Regions from separate parts of the Mesobacillus sp. ABV4_180 genome, predicted to be linked through region 1. Evidence: riboswitches for the same ligand, from Rfam matches in the RefSeq annotation. Region 1 holds a riboswitch; each other region holds the start of a gene.
What was found. A riboswitch is a leader RNA that binds a small molecule or an ion and turns the genes downstream of it on or off. The one in region 1 is predicted to bind cobalamin.
Positions count from the first base shown of each region.

Region 2: it holds a riboswitch for cobalamin, as region 1 does, so the genes downstream of both, ACXAEA_RS00475 (ABC transporter substrate-binding protein) here and ACXAEA_RS13990 (acyl-CoA thioesterase) in region 1, are expected to answer to the same signal.
Region 3: it holds a riboswitch for cobalamin, as region 1 does, so the genes downstream of both, ACXAEA_RS13300 (helical backbone metal receptor) here and ACXAEA_RS13990 (acyl-CoA thioesterase) in region 1, are expected to answer to the same signal.

Region 1 covers NZ_JBSWTJ010000001.1:2,738,375-2,743,658, reverse strand. The annotation lists gene ACXAEA_RS14000 (patatin-like phospholipase family protein) at 1-164, opposite strand, end outside; gene ACXAEA_RS13995 (AAA family ATPase) at 195-941, opposite strand; cobalamin riboswitch at 1,150-1,335, shown strand; gene ACXAEA_RS13990 (acyl-CoA thioesterase) at 1,480-1,968, shown strand; gene ACXAEA_RS13985 (ribonucleoside-diphosphate reductase subunit alpha) at 1,965-4,175, shown strand; gene ACXAEA_RS13980 (ribonucleotide-diphosphate reductase subunit beta) at 4,194-5,231, shown strand.
Region 2 covers NZ_JBSWTJ010000001.1:91,268-96,551, reverse strand. The annotation lists gene ACXAEA_RS00495 (sulfite exporter TauE/SafE family protein) at 1-9, shown strand, start outside; gene ACXAEA_RS00490 (GNAT family N-acetyltransferase) at 29-886, opposite strand; gene ACXAEA_RS00485 (FtsW/RodA/SpoVE family cell cycle protein) at 883-2,067, opposite strand; gene ACXAEA_RS00480 (hypothetical protein) at 2,342-3,118, shown strand; cobalamin riboswitch at 3,343-3,524, shown strand; gene ACXAEA_RS00475 (ABC transporter substrate-binding protein) at 3,659-4,615, shown strand; gene ACXAEA_RS00470 (FecCD family ABC transporter permease) at 4,581-5,284, shown strand, end outside.
Region 3 covers NZ_JBSWTJ010000001.1:2,596,832-2,602,115, forward strand. The annotation lists gene ACXAEA_RS13280 (cobyric acid synthase) at 1-603, opposite strand, end outside; gene ACXAEA_RS13285 (bifunctional adenosylcobinamide kinase/adenosylcobinamide-phosphate guanylyltransferase) at 600-1,181, opposite strand; partial or broken gene ACXAEA_RS13290 (aminotransferase class I/II-fold pyridoxal phosphate-dependent enzyme) at 1,160-1,987, opposite strand; gene ACXAEA_RS13295 (adenosylcobinamide amidohydrolase) at 2,033-2,548, opposite strand; gene ACXAEA_RS13300 (helical backbone metal receptor) at 2,514-3,482, opposite strand; cobalamin riboswitch at 3,686-3,879, opposite strand; gene ACXAEA_RS13305 (hypothetical protein) at 4,501-4,962, opposite strand.

The DNA.
Region 1 (5,284 bases):
CGTCCCGGCTGCCTGGCAACATAGGATGAGCCCTGGCACGCCCCTGCAGAGACACCGATGACATAAGGAAAATACAAGTCATTCTCCATGAAATACTCCAATACTCCTGCGGTGTAGACACCTCTCATGCCACCACCTTCAAGGATAAGTCCGCTGCTGTACATTTTGCTTCCCCCTAGATTATCTATAAAATATCAATCACTTAATAAATGATGGATCATCCGCGAACGGTCATCGAAGAACTGTTTCATGATTTGATAATGATTTGTTTCTTCCAGTTTCCGTTGTTCAATCCCAGTTTCACTGAATTCATAAATCGCTGCATCAGGATAGGCCATAATGATTGGTGAGTGGGTGGCAATGATGAGTTGTGAATTTTCTTTCACCAAATCATGGATTCTAGTCAGCATTGACATTTGCCGCAATGGGGAGAGGGCAGCTTCCGGTTCATCCAGTATGTAGATGCCGTTCCCGCGAAAGCGATGAATGAAGGTCGAAAAGAATGCCTCGCCATGGGATTGTGCGTGAAGAGATTTGCCGCCAAAGGAATCGATAATTTTCGGACCGCCTAATCCCTGGTCCATTTCTTCAATATTGGAAGCCACATTATAAAAGCTTTCAGCGCGCAGAAAAAACCCGTCCTTAGGTTTTTCAACTCCCTTCACAACTCTCAAATAGTTCCCCAAATCCGAATGAGAGTCGAAGGTTGAAAAGTTGAAGTTAAAGGAGCCTCCTTCGGGATTGAAACCGAGAGCGGTTGCAACAGCTTCAAGCAGCGTTGACTTCCCCATGCCATTTTCACCGATGAAGAATGTAACCTTTGGGTGCAATTCAAGCTCGTCCAAAGCTTTAAAGCTTGGAAGGTTAAATGGATATTGACGAAACGAAGGTACTAATTCTTTTTTTAGACTCACTCTTCTGACATACTGCCAATTCATCATAATCTTACCTGCCATACTTAGGATTTTTCTTATTGTATCATTTTGGAAGAATTTTTGTACTGAAGTGCCTCATTGATGATTACAAAGCCACTGCATTTTGTTTCTATCATTCTTTTAAATAATGGTTGAAATTCCCGTAGCAATGATTTATTATCTAGAAATATAACACGATATATTGTGTTTATGTCAATAATGAAAACTATATATTGAATATACCAGTAAAAATGGTGTCTGAAAAAGACTTAATAGGGAATCTGGTGAAAGTCCAGAACTGTTCCCGCAACTGTAAGTGCAGACGAAATAAGGATAGACCACTGTCTGAAAAAATAGATGGGAAGGCCTTAAAGTAGAGTGATGCACAAGTCAGGAGACCTGCCATTTTTATTCGTGTTATCTTCTTCGGGAATTGGGAAGGTATTACGTGGATCCAGTGGCAGACTCATCTTGTCTTTCAGCAGATCAACGTGACTTAAACCCATCCTTCGAGATGGGTTTTTCTTATTTTCCAGGAGTATTTTTGCTAAAAGGAGCCTGAAAAATGAACGCAATATCATCCAATGTGTCGAGAACAATCCAAACCCGCCTGGTGCTGCCGCCTGATACCAATCACCTTGGCACCATCTTTGGCGGCACCGTCCTGTCCTATATTGATGAAATCGCCGCAATTACTGCAATGAAGCATAGCAGAATGGCAGTTGTTACAGCCTCGATCGATTCCGTGAACTTCCTTTCGTCGGCCGAAGTGGGAGACATCCTGACTCTAGAGGCTGTCGTCGTCTCTACTGGAAGGACGTCTATGGAGGTTTTCGTAAAAGTAGAAAGTGAAAACCTGCAGACCAACACGAAAACGCTCACTACGACTTCGATTCTTACCATGGTCGCAAAAGACATAAGTGGCCGGCCTGCAGCTGTCGCAGGAGTCATCCCAGAAACAGAGGAAGAGAAGGAACTATTGAAAACAGCTGATGAAAGAAGAAGAAGACGGATGGAAATGAGAAATAATTCAAATGGAGGATCTCACCTATGAGCATACAGCTGCAAAACAAGGTCATTGACGAAATGGAAGCTAAATTTCCTGATTTGGATTTTAAAAGCTATAAAGAGAAGGTTTTTAAAGCACTTGAATTAAAACATATGTCTGAGGAACAGCTGGAAAATATGCTGATTTTGATGGCTGTGGAGAGGATTGCGCGTGATGAGCCGGACTGGACATACGTGGCAGCACAGATTTACTTGAAAAAATTGTACAGGCTTGGTGGAGGCTTTCGCCAGTCAGCTGGATACAGTTCTTTTTACAATTTGATCGAAAAATTAACAACTATAGGTATTTATGAAGAGCGGTTACTGATGGAATACACGAGGGAGGAAATACATCGGTTTGAAAAAATGATCGACCCTTCCAGGGATGAGTTGTTTACATATATCGGTCTTGTAACGATGGCCGAAAGGTATTTGGCGAAGACACAGGCCGGAGCGGTTGCCGAACTGCCGCAGGAGCGCTTCATGATCATTGCGATGACATTGATGGTGAATGAGCCAAAGGAAGTTCGAAGCGAGCTGATTGAGGAAGCTTACTGGGCCCTTTCCAATTTATATATGATTGTTGCAACGCCGACATTATCGAACGCTGGAAAGAGCTACGGCCAGTTGTCCAGCTGCTTTATCGATACGGTTGATGATGATCTGCGGAGCATTTACGACTCGAATACCGATATCTCGACTTTGAGTAAAAATGGCGGCGGAATTGGCGTTTACCTGGGAAAAATCAGGAGCCGGGGAAGTGATATCAAAGGTTTTAAAGGTATCAGCTCTGGAGTGATTCCCTGGATGAAGCAGCTGAATAATACAGCCGTTTCTGTCGATCAACTGGGCCAGCGGCAAGGGGCGATTGCCGTTTACCTCGATGTTTGGCACAAGGACATTTCCCCGTTCCTGGATGCAAAATTGAACAATGGAGATGAGCGCCAAAGAACACATGATTTGTTCACAGGCATCTGTATCCCGGATTTATTTATGGAACAGGTAGAGAAACGGAGGGACTGGTATCTCTTCGACCCGCATGAAGTAAGAAGGGTGATGGGTTTTTCTCTCGAGGACTATTTTGATGAAGTCCAGGGGGAGGGCTCTTTTCGGGAAAAATATTGGGCATGTGTGAACAGTCCTGAATTATCCCGCGAAGTCGTGCCGGCAATCGAAATATTCAAATCGATCATGGTCTCTCAGCTTGAGACAGGCACACCATACATGTTTTACCGTGATACCGTGAACCGGTACAATGCCAATCACCATAAAGGAATGATATACTGCAGCAATCTTTGTACAGAAATTGCCCAGAATATGAGCCCGACGGTTGTTGAAGAGGAAAAGATCGATGACGGAAAGATCATCATCAGTAAAAAGCCAGGCGATTTCGTTGTCTGCAATCTATCCTCCATCTCACTGGCAAAAAGTGTGATGGACGAAGTTCTGGAAAGAGTCGTCAAGATCCAGGTCAGAATGCTTGATAACGTGATTAATATGAATCAGATTCCTGTTCTGCAAGCTCAGATCACAAACAGGAACTACCGAGGCATAGGGCTTGGAACCTTTGGCTGGCATCACCTTTTGGCGTTAAAAGGAGTGAAGTGGGAAAGTGAGGAAGCTGTTGACTACTGCGACACCTTATATGAAGAAATTGCCTATTTGACAATCAAGGCAAGCTGCGAACTGGCGAAAGAGAAAGGGTCTTATCAGTATTTTGATGGCTCGGATTGGTCAACTGGGGATTATTTTGCCAAGAGGGATTATTTGTCTGGAAAGTGGTCGGCTTTACGTGAGGAAGTCAAGCGAAATGGCATCAGGAATGGTTATTTAATGGCGGTTGCACCAAACTCGTCTACGTCCATTCTTGCCGGTTCCACTGCAAGCATTGACCCGATTTTCAGGCTCGAGTATTCCGAGGAGAAAAAAGATTACCGGATTCCAGTCACCGCACCTGATTTGAGTCCCAACACGACCTGGTTTTACAAAACAGCCTATAATCTTGACCAGCATTGGAGCATCAAACAGAATGCCAGTAGGCAAAGGCATATTGACCAGTCCATCTCCTTTAATTTTTATGTGAAAAATAATATCAAGGCAAAAGCATTATTGGATCTTCATCTCGACGCGTGGAAATCCGGTCTGAAAACCACCTATTATATTAGGTCAACATCCAGCATGGAGATTGACGAGTGTGAAAGCTGCCATAGTTAAGGAGAAAGGATGAGGAAAATGAATCAATTGATAAAAAGGCCAATTGTCGATGTGACTGCACCGAATGCGTCGACTGGAATCATCAATGGGCAGAGCTCCAATATCTTAAACTGGGATGATGTCCGCTATCCCTGGGCTTATCCAAAATATAAGCGAATGCTGGGGAATTTCTGGACGCCATTTGAAATTAATATGTCCAAGGATATCAAGCAATTCCCGATGCTGACAGAAAATGAAAAGGATGCTTTCTTGAAAATTATCGGCTTGTTGGCGCTGCTCGATAGCATTCAAACGGATTATGCCGGAAAAGTTGCTGACTATTTGACCGATTCAAGCCTGAATGCGTTGATGATCATTCTGGCGCAGCAGGAGGTCGTCCACAACCACTCGTATAGTTATGTTCTCTCGAGCATTGTCCCTAAGGCAAAACAGGATGAGGTGTTCGATTATTGGAGAACCGAGCCAATCCTCCGGAAGAGGAATGACTTCATAACAGACGGATATAAAGGATTTGCCGAGAATCCAAATATCGAAAACCTGCTGCATTCCATTGTGTATGATGTCATTCTTGAAGGATTATTTTTTTACTCCGGTTTCGCGTTTTTCTATAATCTCGCCCGCAATCAAAAAATGGTCGGCACAAGCACGATGATCAATTACATCAATCGGGATGAACAGCTGCATGTTGGGCTATTTGAAAAAATATACAAAGAGATCATTACCGAAAACCGTGCATATGATACAGCAGAATTAAAAGCATTTGGTACAGAGAAATTTAGAGAGGCAGCCCAGCTGGAAATAGAGTGGGCTGGATTTATCATCGGAAATCAAGTGGAAGGATTGCTGATGTCGGATCTCGAAGCGTATATTAAGTTCATGGCGAATAAAAGAGCAGAACAATTAGGCTTTGCTGCACCATTTGAAGGACACAGGACGAATCCGCTCCGATGGATCATTGCCTATCAGGAAGTGGATCTCGGCAAGACAGATTTCTTCGAGCAAAAATCAAGGCAATACACAAAAACATCTGATGCGAACGGATTTGATGAATTATAGTGACAATGTAAAACATTAGACAATAAAGAAGAGTTGTAAAAAAGTGCATTGAT
Region 2 (5,284 bases), 2.6 Mb from region 1:
AAAGGCTGAGATTGATCAGCCTTTTTTTCTAAGCTTCGGATGTAACAGGATGCTTCACATATGCAGGAAACTCCAGTCTGGGAGAACCTTTTTTTACAAACAATGCTCCATCCCTTTTAAAAGGAAGACGCTTATACTCAAGTCCCTCATAATCAGGGGTGTAATGGAACGTAATCCCGGATTGGTCCTCCGGCAGTGCCGATAAAATCCTCCTGATGTCGACAGGCGTGGTGCTGATGACATCATACAGCTGGACCGTGCCATTTTCATTCGTGAAAATGACAATCGCGTTCTCGTTTTCATGATAGTAGAGATGGTCGGTAAAAACATTCAAGACATGGTACATCGTAATGCTGCCGGAATTAGCGGTGGCGAAGCGGTTTGAAACTGGCATTCTTCCATAAATGAATTTTTCAATGAAGGAAAGGTCTTTTGTAATGTCCAGTTTCCTCAAGCGGCCTTTCCCCGATGCAAAGACGGTGGAATATTGAAATTCTTCAACCGTTTCAAAACCGAACTTCGGGTAAAAATTCAGCACGGTGTCATTTGAGAACAGGTACATGAAATCGTACTTACCCTCGTATTCAGTGAGGACATGATTCATCAGGCTGGCTGACAGACCTTTGCTGCGATAATCCCAATGTGTCATGACAGTTCCGATCTGCAAGGCTCTGCGGCTTTGTCCTTCCATGATAAAATCGAGCTCATTTACGGAAACATTGGCAACCACTCTGGACCCATCTGCATAGGAATACGGAATGTACCTCTCTCGCCAATATCCGTTCTCATGCCAGCTTTTAAAATCAATGCCGAAAACCTCAGCCGCCAGCTGCATAAAGCTGGCTCGTAACCCTTCATTGTTCCGGTAATTGCTTACTAGCTTCATATATTAAAACTCCTGTCCTTTGAGGCAAACATATAGGTTTTATGGTGATAGCGAATACCATAGATCAAGCCCATTGCGAGCATATTGCCCATGAGCGAGCTGCCGCCGTAGCTGATGAATGGCAGCGGGATGCCGGTGATCGGCAAAAGCTGGATCGTCATCCCGATGTTCTGGAATACATGGAAGGTGATCATGCTGATGACGCCCGTGCTGATATAGGTGTTGAAAGGGTCGTTCGTGTCCAATGCGGTTTTCGTTAAATGGTAGATTAACAGGAAATACAGGCTGATGATGAAGCTGCCGCCGACAAAGCCGTATTCCTCGCCAATCACACTGAAAATAAAATCGGTATGGCTTTCAGGGATATATACTTCGCTGCCGTTTAACCCTTTGCCGGTTAACATACCAGAACCGATGGCACTAAGTGACTTTAAAAGATGGTAGCCATACTCAGGGTGGCTATCAGGATCAATCCATGCATAAATACGGCCGAACTGATAGGTTTTCACATTCAAGTATTCTTTCAGAAGTTCAGGTTTCCAGATGACGAGGTACAAAATTCCGGCTCCAAGAGCTGCACCTCCGCCATAAAGAGGCAGGATTATTTTCCAGGTGATGCCCGAAACAAGAATCATTCCGGTAAAGATTGCGATTACGACCAGTGAGGTTCCCAGGTCAGGCTGGAGCATGATCAAACCGAGTGGCACTGCGGTTACCATGCCAAGCTTGATGAAAAGAAGAAAGTCTGTTTGAAGAGTCTTCAGGTTATGTTTGTTGTGGTGGGCATAAATCGTGCTGCTGAGGGCAAGAATCAGAAAGACCTTCATGAATTCGGAAGGCTGGATCGAACCGAATGGATCAATGAAAAACCAGCTTTTTGCGCCATTCCTTTCTTCAGCGATGCTCGAAGGGGCAAAATGAAGAAAAACAAGCAGGAATATTCCAAAGCCGTACATAGACCACGAAAGTTTGCGGTACTGGTCGCTGTCGAACATCATGACAACACTAATAATTCCGCCACCGACGCCGTACCAAAAGATTTGCTTGAATAAAAAGTTCTGTCCGTATTGTCCAGTTTTTTGGGCACTGTAAATCGCCATGCAGCTTGCCAGAAAAAGCAGCAGCAAAATCAATGTCAGTGTCCAATCAAACCGTTCATGTTTTTTTAAAGGTTTATTCATCTATCAACACCCTGTCTGGCTCTTTTTTTACATTTTTATGCTATCAAAGAAAATTTATCCTTACAATGCTTCTATCTAATATAGACGAATGAACAGGTCCATTAGTTTCTTTGGCACAGCGGGATTATTTTGGTTCATAATAATGTTGTTTTTGGGGAGTCTGTATAAGATATTTTTGCTTATTTTTGTTAGAATGGAATGAGCGTCATTTTGTACGGAAGCAGCTCACCCGCTGTCAATTTACACCCAGAATTTGTCCGGGAGGTTAACGCCCTTGAAAAAGAACCATCCTTATAGCCGGGATTTGTTATATGTCCATTTGAACGACCGTGATCAATATGTTCTTTCGTATGGAATTGAATTCTTTGAATTTGCCAGGTCATTGTCTGATTCGCTCAATCACTTGCTGCTGCTGAAGCACCGCTATGAGGATGGCGAGTTCAACAGACATACTTTGTTTGATTATGTTCCAGAAGATGGTGTCGAAAAGCTGATCGCCGACAATGTTCATGCCTACGGCGATTTTTGCTGGATCGATTTCGAGGAATTGGAAGCGCTGAATGTGCTGTCAGCCCACGAAATAGCCGAAGTCCTTTATCTTGGCCATATCAAGCACCATCTTAAGCTGCCATTCTATAACCAGCTTAATAACCGTTTTGTGTACCTTGCCCATGAAGATGGCTGGTTCAATAAAACGTATTATCGGAATTTCAATGACTTTTTCCGGATGCTTGGCAATGTCCTTTCTGGAAAACTTGGCGAATTGAAGCCAGAGAAAACCTTGCTCGGAATCAGAAAAAAGAAATCCTATCCTTCAGTCAGCAAGGAAATCTTGAAAACACTGACCCCTGCTTTAAAGGAAGGTGCGGTCTTTTCGCTGAAAAATATCCAGCAAAACCGCAGCAGGATCGAAATTCCTATCTGGATCATCGGCGATTTTGCCAATATGGATGATATGTATGATGAGTATAGAGAAGCCAGCCGAAACACCCCGGACGGAAGGCTGGTATTTGATAAAAAGCTGAAAGAATGGAGCCTGCTTGCTCAATGACCTTTCAGGATCGGGAAAGTTTGTCGAAATGCTGAATAATGGTATCGGAAATATTCGTCAAAATGCTCAAGAATGAAATCGAGAATATTCGTCAAAATGCTCAAGAATGAAATCGAGAATATTCGTCAAAATGCTGAATATGAAATTGCAAAAAAATGTCGAAATGATCAATAATTTTGAAGCAATTTTTCGCGCATCGTGTATAATTGGATTTAGCGGAAAATTACATATCGAATGAATCGGGTGTCTTTTATAACAAGACTTAAAAGGGAAGTTGGTGAAAATCCAACGCGGTCCCGCCACTGTAAATGGGAGCAAGCTGCATCAGGCCACTGTACAAATGTATGGGAAGGCGCAGCAAGCATTGACCATGAGCCAGGAGACCTGCCTGTTCATTGCGCCAGAAAACCTACGAGGATAGGGAGGTGCCGACAGGCTCTATGTCTTTTATTTTGATAAAAACATTTGCTTACTCGGACATCTCCCCTTCAGGTGGAGATGTTTTTTGTTATATAAAAGAACAATTTGGAGGAGAAGCAAATGAAAAAATTATTATTAATGATGATGGCGGCTGCCATGATTCTTGCTGGATGCGGCACTGAAGCAAAGCAAGAGAAAGCGGAAGGCGAAAAAGCAGCGCAGGAGCAAAAGTCGGAATTCCCGGTAACTGTAAAAGATGCGATTGATGAAGAAGTTGTCATTGAAGAAAAACCTGAGAAAATCATATCTCTGATTCCGAGCAACACGGAAATCGTTTATGCGCTCGAGAACGGAGAGGCGATCGTCGGCGTCACAGACTTTGACAACTATCCAGAGGAAGCGATGTCCAAGGAGAAAATCGGCGGAATGGAATTCAATATCGAGAAAATGATCTCGCTGAAGCCTGATCTTGTGCTTGCACATGAATCTACCGCCGACACGGCGAAGGCTGGCCTTCAGCAATTGAAGGACGCGGGGATCGATGTTGTCGTCGTGAACGATGCACAGTCATTTGAAAAAGTCTATGAATCCATCGAAATGATTGGCCAGGCGATCGGCGAGCAGGAAAAGGCCAACGAACTTGTAAACATAATGAAAGACAGTTTTGCTGAACTGAAGAAACAGGCTGAAGCAATCAAGCCGGAAGAACAAAAAACCGTGTTTGTCGAGGTATCACCAGCGCCGGAAATTTACACAGCAGGCAAAAATACATTCATCAATGAAATGCTTGGGTTGATTGGCGCGAAAAATGCTGCAGGTGATATGGAAGGCTGGGCCAAGGTTGACCAGGAAGCAATCGTTGAGCGTAATCCAGATGCCGTTGTGACAACCTATGGATATTATACAGAAAAGCCGATTGAACAGGTTCTTGGACGCCAGGGCTGGAATAATGTAAAAGCGGTCAAGGACCAGCAGGTATTCGATGTCCACTCAGACCTCGTTACCCGTTCAGGTCCAAGGCTCGCTGAAGGAGCAGAGGAGCTTGCAAAAGCCATTTACCCGGACGTTTTTAAATAATATAGGATTTGCGTATATCGCAGCTGCGGCATTTTTGGTTGCTTCCATGCTGCTTGGCATTTCGATCGGAACGGTTTCCATCCCAGTACCAGCAATTGTTGAAATCATTGGTGCTGAAATTTTCCGCTTACAGGGACAGGGAATCGACCCGATGCATGCAAGCATTGTCATGGACATCAGGCTGCCGCGTGTGCTGCTGGCGGGACTCGTCGGCGCATCACTTGCCATCGCCGGTGCCGCATTCCAGGGGCTGCTGCGCAATCCACTTGCAGATCCGTACACACTGGGGATTTCATCCGGAGCCTCAATCGGTGCGGTGATCACCCTGTTTTTCGGCATCTCACTGCCGGTTGTTGGCATCTTTACCTTGCCGGTGTTGAGTATTCTTTTCGCATTTGCGACAGTATTGTTTGTCTTGTTTTTTGCCCGGAGAGTCGACAGGCTGCTCAAGGTTGAAACGATCATATTGACTGGAATTATTTTAAGTTCATTTCTAGGATCTTTTATTTCTTTGATGATTGCCCTCTCCGGCGAGGAGCTCCGGCAAATCATCGGCTGGCTTCTCGGCAGTGTCTCGATGCGCGGTTGGGAGTATATTAAAATTATTTTTCCATTCTTTCTGATTGGTTTAGTAATTTTACTTGCGAGCACAAGGGAGCTGAATGCGAT
Region 3 (5,284 bases), 140 kb from region 1:
GTCCCCGCGAAATTTATTGATGATCAGCCCTTGCACACGTGACTTTTCTTCAGGCGTCAGAAGTTCTAGAGTGCCGATGATGCTGGCAAATACCCCTCCTCTGTCAATATCAGCCACCAGTATTGCAGGTGCGTCAGCAATTTCGGCCACCTTCATGTTGACAAGCTCCCGATCCTTCAAATTGACTTCTGCCGGGCTCCCTGCCCCCTCCATGACAATCAGCTCAAACTCTTGAGCAAGTATTTCAATAGCCGTATGAATTGCCTGAAGTCCCTGTTCGTAAAAAGCATCCCGATACGTCTTTTCTGACATCGTATCGATTGCTTTCCCAAAAAGGATAATTTCTGCCTGCTGGTCCGGCCTGGGCTTCAGCAGGATCGGATTCATCATGACAGTTGCTGCTGTCTTTGCAGCCTCGGCCTGAATTCCCTGTGCTCTGCCGATTTCTTTCCCTTCTATGGTTACATAGGAATTATTGGACATGTTCTGTGACTTGAACGGCGCGACCAGAATAACTTCATTGGCATATGCACGGCAAATAGCTGTCGCAATCAGGCTCTTACCCACATCTGAAGCTGTACCAAGTATCATGATTCCTTTCATAGTCTACTCTCGCCCTTCATCAAAATCGGAATTCCTGCCTCCACTAAATAAGCATCATCGCACTCTTTTACGAGTGCTTGATGAAGCAGGCCAAGTACCTTTGAATAAGAAAAAACCAGCCCTTGATCCGCCATTGGTTCCCAAAGGAGCTCATTGCTGACTACAATTGTCGCTCTGGCCTGGTTCACTACTTGTTTAATCTCACCTAAAATCTTATGGTAAATAGTTTCCGTGAAGTCCTTGTCCTTCCACCGGCCTTCCTCATGAAAAAATTCGTTATTCAATAAGGTTGTCAGGCAGTCGAGCAGAACGATATCCTTTTTCGAAAGTACACTTGAAAGCGGGGAGAGATTCCTGGGAATCTCCCAAGTCCTCCAATGTAAACCGCTGTATTCACGGTCCTGTTGGTGGCGCATGATTCTTTCCTTCATTTCCTGATCGCTTGGCTGGCCTGCAGCGACATAGTGCAGCTGCCCGGATATTTGCTCTTTCCAAATACCTGCAAGTATTTCGGCAAAACGGCTTTTTCCGCTCCGGACACCACCGCTAATAAAAATTAAAGACGACTTCTCAGCCATTCATCAACCGCCTCCATCAATTTGTCATTATCGCTGCGTCCCTTGATGGCAAATCGGAGCCATCTTCCCTCAAGTCCTGGAAAATTCATAGTGTGTCTCGGGATAACCCCTCTTTTAATCAGGTATTGCAAAAAAGGAAGCTGATCATTAATAGAAAAGTCCTTCAGTAAATAAAAATTGATCCGGGAAGGTGAAACCTGCAGGTTCCGCTCTTGATAAAACTGAAATAGTCGCTGTCTTTCTTGTTCGATTAAAGTAATGGTTTCCGTTATGTATGATTCACTATCGAGACACCATTCACCTGCCTTTAGTGCAATGGCATTCGTGCTCTAATGAGGCTGGAACGCAGCAACCCTCTTGATCACAGTTGGATCAGCCAGCAAATAGCCTAGTCGCAGGCCAGGGATGGCAAACATTTTTGTCATCGACCTGATAATTAGTAAATTGGGATAATCATTTATGTACTGGGCAATAGGTTCATTTTCCGGGAGAAAATCGTAAAAAGCCTCATCGACAATCAAAAGACATTGGTGCCTTCTGCACTCCTCCAACAAGTGTTGAATAACAGATTTGGGATAGTAGACACCGGTCGGATTATCAGGATTGCAAAGAAATAAAGCATCCGCGTTTTGAAGTTTTCCACTTAAACCATCATCCGTCCATTCCCACCTGTCTGACTGCAATTGATGGTTCTGGTTCTGGACCTGGCACCCATTCACCAGGCACGCTTCTTCATATTCAGAGAATGTTGGCTGGACAATGACCGCCTTTTTCCCTGCAAACATCCGGCCGATTAAAGAAATGATTTCGGCGCCGTCATAATACTCTGGATAAAGGCTTCCTCTGTCAGCTCACCGTTCACGAATACCCAGGTATTGATCGGTTCCAGGCGACTTTTCATAAGAATTCTGACCGCTTCTAGACGCTTCAACAGCATTTCCTACACCTGCGGTAACAACGATAAAAACCGAGAACCCATTTTCCTGGTACAGCTTAAAGCTGACATCCTCCAATATCACCGCTGTCATCATCCCCACTGTTTTGACCGGGTCGAATCCATGCTGCTTTAGATATTGCACCATATCTTCCCGGTGGTCGCTGCAGTCATAATCCTTGTTCACATGCCGATTTTCGAAGGTACTGTACCATCCGGTTCCCGAGCCGACTACACCTGAAGACATCGTTTTTAATAGTATAGGAGATTCTAAAACAACGAACTCTTCAGAACTTTGTAGAAGCCCTTGACCAATAATCACTTGCTCTGCTCCTTCTGAAAGAATTTCAGGAAACAACGTTGACTGGGAAGCGGGAATTTCACTGGCGAAGAACTCATTATTTAAAAATGTCCGGGTAAACAGCTTTTGCAAGCTCCTCTACTCCCTCTGTCAGCCTCGGTCCCGTACGCGTAACCTTATCAGAATGGACATCGACTACACGATTTTCTTTTACAGCGGTGATATTCTGCCAGCCTTCACGGCTTGTTACATTTTCAACAGGGTCTGGCGTATAGTATCCATGAGTCGTGACGATCACCTGTGGATTGCTTTTAATGATCGCCTCTGTTTCCATCTTTGGCCAGCCTTCCTCTGTTACCGTGTTTTTTGCATTGATGATCTGAAGCATTTCATCAATGAAGGTATTTTTGCCAGGGGCATAAAGTTCTGGCGCTGGTGATACTTCAACAAACACCGTTTTTTTGTCTTTCTCTTGAATAGCCTGGGCTTTTGTTTTGATGTCTTCCACTTTCTTCTTCATATCAGCTATTAACGTTTCCGCTTTTTCCTGCTTACCTGTAGCGGTACCAATCAAACTGATTGTTTCATATACTTCCTCGAATTTTGCAGCATCGTTAATGACAAGAACCGCAATCCCCGCATCTCTTAGCTGCTGTAGTCCAGCTTTGCCAGTTTGCGCACTGGATTCATGTGCCAGGACAAGATCAGGCTTTAAAGAAATAATCTTCTCAACATTGAATTCCATTCCGCCAATCTTCTCTTTTTTTGTTGCTTCTTCTGGATAATTATCAAAATCAGAGACGCCAACAATTTGTTCTCCCAAATCCAACCCATAAGCAATTTCCGTGTTACTCGGCATCAGGGAAACGATTTTTTCAGGCTTCGCTTCAATGTTGACTTTTTGTTCCATAGCGTCAGTGACTGTGACAGGGAATTTCGTTTCTACCTGCTTTGCTGTTTCATTCTTCGATGCAGTATCTACCTTTTGCTGATCAGGGCTACTGCATCCTGCCAGCGCAAAAACTGTTAATAAAAGCGCAACTAAAAATGCATTAAACTTCTTCATCTCTCATTCCTCCGAATCATCTTTTCAAATCTTAATTAATCATTACACTCATGCTTGTCTGCAAACACTTTCATTACGCGTATCCTATGAACTATCAGTCTATCAAACTAAAAAAACACCTCCATAATGTACATGGAGATGTTTGTATCGGTTCCTCTAACAAAAAGCCAGAATCCTTCCAAACACCTCCTATCCTCGTAGGTTGTGGCGCGAAGAATCAGGCAGGTCTCCTGGCTCATGGTCATAGCTTTCAAGCACCTTCCCATACTTAGTACAGTGGCATTTGCTTGAAGCTCCCATTTACAGTGGCGGGACCGCGTTGGATTTTAACCAACTTCCCTATTAAGTCTATAAACGGCCAAGCCGTTTATAAGACACCAGATTCTTAATGTATAAAATTTTCCGCTGAATTTCATTATACACAAACAATGTCGACAGAAGGAATGATTTGTATAAAATTCCCGAAAAATTTTTATGTGGAATGGTAATCAACTCACCGATGGAAAAGTTTCCCCAGGTGGGATTATTACTTTATTTAGCTTTTAGGTAGCCATTTTGAGATTCTTCACCTGATTATGGGGGATCCTCATATCACTACGACTTGAATGCAAGGTAATTTTGCCGGCTCAAAACACAACCGCACCTTCATCAAACAGCCAGCCATAATACTTCACAAACTTCATTGAATTAAGGAAAGTGTACCCTAACGGTGTACCTTCCACCCACCTGGCTTATCAATCAAAGACGACCGGGATAAGGATAATTTATGCTTGTGAAAGATGATAAATGACATAGAGCCTACGCATTTACAGGCTCTATCTTTTAGAGTTAACATGGAAAAATTCTCGTACATAACTTAGAATATCCTTTTCTTGAATACTAGCCATATCCTTAAAAGTTACCCCTTGTGCTAATAGCAATCCAACAAATTCCCAACCAACATAATATGCTTCCCTCTCATAGTTAGTGGTTCCATTCCCGAATGTAAACTTTGTTACCGCTTTTGAAGAACTATCTTCTAAAAAGGAACGATTCCATTCATGATTTTCACTCTGTTTTCTTTACAAGATTGAAGCCAACCTTTTTTATGTTCAAGATATAATTCATCTGGATGTCCAGGAACAAAATACTTGCTTACTTGAGTCGCTAATCCTTCCTGTAAGATCGTTGAGGCAATCGTTCGTTCCCTCTCTGCGGTTTGTTTATGTACGATATGTGTCAGTTCGCGTGAAAGAAAAATATCTGAATCTCCATTCTCAATTGGAAGACAAAGTGCCAAACGTTTCTCGTCATAGGGTGCAACAAAAGGATTATGTTCGAATCCCCCTACGAAATAAACAACAACTAAATGAATCGGTTGCTCATACCCAAACAACTTTTTAACTTCTTTTAAGTAATGACTAACTTTCTCCTCATTTGGTTTCCATGCCTCAATAAACGACAAATGACCAGCATAATTTTCCCAAGTTGAGTCCAGCAAATTCCTCGCTAGTGTTCTCTCCTACTCTCCAGGAGGAACAGCAGCAAAGTTATAATATTCCTTCCAGAGAGCCCATCTTCTCTCATTATCAATATCAGGTTATTTGCCATTTGATAAAAAGATAAAAAATTAGGTACTAAATTAATCGTTTCTACATTATCCAATAATTGTCACCTCAAAATGGAAGATAGGCCGAGCCGTTTGTATTCATATTGTTAGCTATTAAGCAAGATCCTCCGTTAAGAGAAGAATATGCAAAGGATTTTTCTTCCCTCTCGTTTTGGATAGTGTGGTATCGAGTACCATTTTTTGCATAATTTTA